Regions from separate parts of the Colwellia sp. NW0002-52-1 genome, predicted to be linked through region 1. Evidence: riboswitches for the same ligand, from Rfam matches in the RefSeq annotation. Region 1 holds a riboswitch; the other holds the start of a gene.
What was found. Region 1 has a riboswitch for thiamine pyrophosphate ahead of AC27H3_RS04595 (TonB-dependent receptor). Riboswitches for the same ligand answer to the same signal wherever they lie in the genome.

Region 1 (3,433 bases):
TAATAAATTGCAATACGTTGTAAGTTATAGCGTTTAAAAGTTGTAGTCAAATGTTGCGCCAAAAACTGCAGGTTCAGCCAATTGATAGTATGCTTTTGCCGTGTATTCATCTCGTGGATCATTACCAAAATAAAAGCCACGTGTTGCATACGTTTCATCAAATAAATTACGTGCCCATAATTTTACTTGCCAATCATCTTTAGTGTAACTAAGAGATAAATTTACAATCTCAATAGCTTCCGACTTTTCTTGATGGGTGTCAGAAAATAGAAACTCATCTTTACCGTCAACTGAAATATTTAATAGTAAATGATCAGACAGTTGATAATTCAAACCAAGGTTGAATTGATAACTTGGCGCATGCGCTTGTTCGTCACCGGATTTATCGTTACCATCTGAATCGATAAAACCTTTATATTCAGTATCTAACAGCCCTAAAGCGCCATAAAATTCAAGTTCAGGTGTGATCTGCCAGCCAGCTTCTAGCTCTAAACCAAAGTTGGTCCCTGTTGCGGCATTACCTAAATATGAAACAAAGTCTGTACTACCATCTTCCCGTAACGCTAAAGAAGAGGTACGCACTTGCATATCGTCTCTGTCCATGTAGAAAATAGCGCTGCGAACATAAGCTTGGTTATTTAATAAATTTACTTTATAACCTAGTTCGTAGTTCCATAAATATTCCGGCGAAAACTCACGTAAATCAGCGGGTAAACTTCCTTCTGTATTAGCACCACCAGCCTTGTAACCTCGATTAATGGAACTGTAAAATAGGTTATTTTTATCCATTTGATAAGACAACACAACTTTACCACCCACCATGGTATCGTTTGGTGAAAACGCTAGAATTTCACTGTCGTTGTAATCCGAGTTTCTGCGCTCTAACCTAAGACCTGTAGTAAGACTTAGCTTTTTATCAAGTTGGCTATCAAACTGAACAAATGCGGCAATATTATCGGTATCAAACGTTGATGTAAAATCAGCAGAAAGGTAAGTATATTTTCTTAATAAATCAGTTTTCTCTTGCTTGAAATACAGGCCTGTTACCCAAGCGGTACTCTTGTTGAAAATTTCTCCACCAGGCTTTGACACAGCTCTTAACTCAGCTGTAGCTGAGGTTTTATCACGAAAATACTGATCTTCTGAGCTATATTCCCAGTCGGGACGTATACCAACAAAAGCCCAATCTTCATCATAGCCATAATCTAAAGTTGAGTCTGCGTAGCTAAAAATGCTCTCTAAGGTAAAGTCGTTAAAACCTTGATAAGTAAACGTTGTTGCTAGGGCTTTGGTGTCTTGACGATCAAAACCTGGTTGGTCAGATAATGTATGGCGAGTATTATCAAGTGAGAACGCATCATAACCATTATCAAAATCTGCAACAAAAGTCGTTATATCAATAGTTAAATCGTCGGTTGCTTGAATAGCCAACTTACCACGCATAGTAAATTCATCGCGATTATTAGTATCGTCACGATTTAAAAAGTCATTCTCGATGAAACCATCGCTACTATACTGCTCAACCGCCAAACGATAGTTTACTTTCTTTGTTGCCGGCCCTGATAATACCAAACCAGCACTGTAACTATCGTAATTACCAGCAGATAATCTAACTTTACCTTCAAAGGTATCGCTAGGTTTATTTGATGTAATATTTATCATACCCGCCATGGCATTAGCGCCAAAGCGTGTACCTTGCGGGCCACGGTAAACCTCTACTTGTTCAACGTCAAACGTTGACGCTATGCTACCAACACTTGAAAAATCGATACCATCAATGACTAAACCCACAGATGGGTTAATGGGCTCTTTAAATTGGCTACGTTCACCAATACCACGAATTTGATAATATCGAGCACGTTGCGTACCACTAGAAAAATTAACATTCGGTGTGCGAGCAATAATCTCTTCTAAATTTTGTGCGTTTCGTGCATTAATTTCTTCACTGGCGATAACAGATAAAGAGCTTGCAGTTTTTTGTAGTGATGTTGCACGAAAGTCACCATCAATGGTGATAACTTCTGTTACGGGTGTAGCAATATCATTTGAAGTTTCTTCAGCAAATGTTGTTTGAGCAACAAGGCTAGTGAATATTGCTAAAGCAACAGGTGTTTTTATAAATGTCATTATGATCTCATAAATTCGACTAGGAATACGTTATGGGATCCGGCATATGGGAAGATAGCTTAAGGTGTATAACCTGTATAATTAACAAATACCTCAAGCACAATTCGAGGCAACAAAAGTTAACATACAGAATGGTAATACGATGAGCTTAACCATTCCTACGCCGGTACTATCCGGTTCAGGTTCTAAGGGTTCGCTTCGCATCTCAGCCATTTAAACGATAAAATTTATCAGGCACCCCTTGGTTCGGTATGCATACTAACAATTTTTACTGGAAAGTACAGAGTAAAAACTTTAAAAGCTACAATTAACTCAGCTTGTTGCTACTATTGAGTTAAATGATGCTAGCGCACTCACATCTTACAATAGTCGCTTAAATGCCTTAGCAATATTGAGGTTTTATAGATTAATTGGGGGTTAACTATGAAGAACAATTGTGAGGAATAACGAAGGGAAATAACGAGTAATACTACAGCAACTGTTTTGTATCGCTTGAATATACACTCACCTCTGAGCATAAAAAATAACACAGAGGTGAAAATATAAATTAGATTTTAATCACTACACTTTATGAATCCAGCCGAATTTATCTTCATGCGTACCGTATTGAATTCCCGTTAATTCATCATACAAATGCTTAGATACTGGGCCGGTTTGGTTACTATTAATAATATGTTTATTACCTTTAAAACCAAGTTCTCCAACAGGTGATATTACTGCAGCAGTACCACAACCAAACACTTCAGTTATTTTTCCACTGTCAATATCTGCTAAGATTTCGTTTATATCTAACTTCTGTTCACTTACTTCATAACCAAGCGTAGGGGCTAGTTTTAAAATTGAGTCTCTAGTTATACCCGGTAAAATACTACCGCTTAGCGCAGGGGTTACTATCTTTTTCCCTTCGTAAACAAAGCATATATTCATCGCGCCAACTTCTTCTATATATTGGCCGTTAACTGCGTCTAACCACAACACCTGTGAATAACCAATTTTGCTCACTTCTTCAGAAGCTAAAAGACTTGCAGCATAATTACCACCTGTTTTAGCTTCACCTACACCACCTTTTACAGCACGTCGATATTCGTCAGAAACGAAAACGGCAATTGGGGTTAATCCGCCAGAAAAATAACTACCTGCAGGTCCTGTAATAATAAAGTGACTATATGCACTACTAGCTCCAAGGCCAAGTTTAGGGCTTGTTGCAATCATGGTTGGTCGAATATATAAAGAGGCACCCTTTTGATCTGGCACCCAAGCCTTATCAATTTTTACTAATGATTTTATAGCGTCAAGATGTAGAGTT
Region 2 (3,433 bases), on a different contig from region 1:
CTCAACTTATTGGCTAACGTAACAATATAACGTTTGGTCACTTTTTTTTCTGGTAACGTTAATCGTTCAGACCAGCGACTATCATTAGTCATCAAAACTAAGCCTGAGGTATTTAAATCAAGCCTACCGACAATATGTAGTTCGTTTTTGTAAGGAAATTCAAGTAGATCAATTACGGTTTTATGCTGCAAGTCTTTAGTCGCACTTACCACTCCAGTGGGCTTATGCAGCATAATATAATAGGCTGAATTATCTTGCAGCACTTTGCCATCTAATGAGATATGACTGAAATTATCAATTATTTCATCAATGTCATGCGCTACAGCGCCGTTTATAAACACTCTATTTTGAGCCAACATCAGCCGCACATTTTTGCGACTGATCTGACAATGTTGTGCTAAAAACTTATCTAGCCGCGCTTTATTTAACGCCATAATAAATGAAGCTTAAACCACACCGAATTAAGCCAAATCTTTAATAAGATGAATATCGCGTTGAGGAAATGGTATTTTAATATTGGCATTATCTAAAGTTAGATAAATCTCTTTATAAGCTTCATATTTTGCGCTGTATAAGTTTTCGGTTGGCGTCCATAAACGTACGGCTATGTTAATTGAACTATCAGCGAAAGCATCAATACCAATCAAAGGCTTACGAGCTTTACTGACGATATCTAACTTGCCAAGGGCATCTTCAAGCATAGCCACAACTTCGAGTGGGTTTTCACTATAATCAATACCAACGGTTAACTCTAATAGTGAGTCATGTTTCGAGTTATGCAGCACTTCACCAACAATATGTTTGTTGGGAATCGTAATTTCTACATCGTCTTCATCCGTTAAAATTGTGTAGGCTAACAACACCTCTTTAACTAAACCTCGAACACCTTGTACTTGAATGGTATCACCAACAACAAAAGGTCGTATGATGATGATATTAAAGCCAGCCGCATAATTAGATAAAAGCCCTTGCAGAGCTAAACCAGCCCCTAATGAAATCGCACCTATAGCGGCAATAAATGGCGTTACACTGATACCTAATTTACCCAGTGCAATAATACCTATCATCACAACGATTACCATTTTACTGGCATTAGCCAAAAAACGGCTCAAAGTAACGTCAAGTTTGTGCTTTTCACATACTTTAAGCACCAAGTTCGCTATTTTCCCTGCAAACATGAAACCAATAATCAGAATAATTATTGCGCCAATAAGTTGAAAGCTATAATTAGTAAAAAATTCAACGATTATGTTGTAGATACGACCAACTTGGTCAATTTCGTTTTTAAGCAAGTTTGCAGGATCTAACGTGTTCATCACCTGTTCCGTTTTGCCTTCCGGGCTAGCTTCAGCCATAAATTTATTCCATTTAATGTTCATTTTTTAGTTTGTCTATAATACGACAATTTACCGCATAATTTACAATATTATTAACATTAATCTCTGTATCAGTGCTTCAATGTTGATAATCTTAATGTCAAAAAATAGTGCAAAAGCCAAAAACTTCAACATTTTAAAAAATACCAGCTCGTAAATTAAGTTAGCATCTTAAAAATCGTAATCTACTGAATATATTCACTTAAAAAACATAAACTTTAAGCAGTTCACCAACCTTAAGTTACAAAAGCTAAAAATGAAATTTAAAATAGAGGTTGATTACTTTTAAAAATTAAAGCTAGAATATAATCACGTTTAAGTAGTTTAAAACACTTACACGTTTTGACTTGTCGGAGTGCCAAAGGGCTGAGATCGCGAAAGCGGGATCCGTAGAACCTGATTAGATTAACATCTGCGAAGGGAACAAGTAGTAGCTGCACAGGCAAAATTTAATTTTGCCTCGAATGCTATTCCTCGTTACTACCCCATACAGCTCCGCCTAACTTTTATTTAATAAAAACAGGTGAGAGAACATGAGTTCAATTTCAAGACGCGAGCGTCGAAACCAAGCAACAGAGTTTTTAAAAAACGTTGCTGATCAATCATTTCCAAATTCTGAAAAAGTTTACGTCACCGGAGAAATTCACGATATCCGTGTTGGCATGCGTGAAATAACCTTGTCTGATACTTTGATTAGTAACAATGAAAACAACCCGAGTTATGAGAAAAACCCACCGTTATGCGTTTACGATACTTCAGGAGTTTATACTGACAATGCCGTTAATGTTGACGTACATAAAGGTATTCCTCGCTTGCGTGATAGCTGGATTGAAGCACGTAACGATGTTGAGTTTTTACCCAGAATAACCTCAACCTACAGCCAACAACGATTAGCCGACGAAGGTCTAGACCATATTCGTTTTGAGCATTTACCGACAGTGCGTAAGGCTAAAAAAGGTAAAAATGTTACGCAAATGCACTATGCCCGCCAAGGCATTATCACACCAGAAATGGAATATATCGCCATTCGCGAAAATATGAAACGCCAAGAAGTTAAAGACGAGATGTTGCTACAACAACATCAAGGTCAGTCATTTGGCGCCAGCATTCCAGAGCAAATAACACCTGAATTTGTTCGTGATGAAGTTGCTAGAGGCCGCGCCATAATCCCGGTTAACATTAACCACCCTGAAGTTGAACCTATGATCATCGGCAGAAATTTTCTGATCAAAGTAAATGCCAATATCGGCAACTCAGCAGTTACCTCTTCGATTGAAGAGGAAGTAGAAAAACTCGTTTGGTCAACTAAATGGGGAGCTGATACGGTAATGGATCTGTCTACTGGCCGTTATATCCACGAAACACGTGAATGGATACTGCGTAACTCTCCTGTTCCCATTGGCACCGTACCTATTTATCAAGCGTTAGAAAAAGTTAATGGTATTGCTGAAGACCTAACATGGGAAATATTTCGCGATACTTTAATTGAACAAGCTGAACAAGGTGTTGACTACTTCACAATTCATGCAGGTGTATTACTGCGTTATGTACCTATGACGGCTAAACGTGTTACTGGCATTGTTTCGCGTGGTGGTTCAATCATGGCGAAATGGTGTTTAGCACATCATAAAGAAAACTTTCTTTACACCCACTTTGAAGATATCTGTGAAATTTTAAAAGCTTACGATGTTTCTTTCTCTTTGGGTGATGGATTGCGCCCAGGTTCAATTGCCGACGCCAATGATGAAGCACAATTTTCTGAATTACGTACGCTAGGTGAGCTAACAAAAATAGCCTGGAAACATGATGTTCAAACCATTATCGAAGGCCCTGGTCACGTACCTCTGCATATGATTGAACAAAACATGACAGAGCAACTTAAGCATTGCGGCGAAGCGCCCTTTTATACTTTAGGACCGCTGACCACAGATATTGCCCCAGGTTATGATCACATTACCTCAGGTATTGGCGCAGCTAATATTGGTTGGTACGGCTGTTCCATGCTTTGTTATGTAACGCCAAAAGAGCATTTAGGTTTACCCAACAAAGACGATGTA

Region 2: it holds a riboswitch for thiamine pyrophosphate, as region 1 does, so the genes downstream of both, thiC (phosphomethylpyrimidine synthase ThiC) here and AC27H3_RS04595 (TonB-dependent receptor) in region 1, are expected to answer to the same signal.

Annotation. Positions count from the first base shown of each region.
Region 1 covers NZ_BAAJLU010000003.1:85,974-89,406, reverse strand. The annotation lists gene AC27H3_RS04595 (TonB-dependent receptor) at 34-2,127, opposite strand; TPP riboswitch at 2,266-2,379, opposite strand; gene AC27H3_RS04590 (branched-chain amino acid aminotransferase) at 2,689-3,433, opposite strand, start outside.
Region 2 covers NZ_BAAJLU010000001.1:566,234-569,666, forward strand. The annotation lists gene AC27H3_RS02370 (pseudouridine synthase) at 1-434, opposite strand, end outside; gene AC27H3_RS02375 (mechanosensitive ion channel family protein) at 462-1,355, opposite strand; TPP riboswitch at 1,718-1,816, shown strand; gene thiC (phosphomethylpyrimidine synthase ThiC) at 1,910-3,433, shown strand, end outside.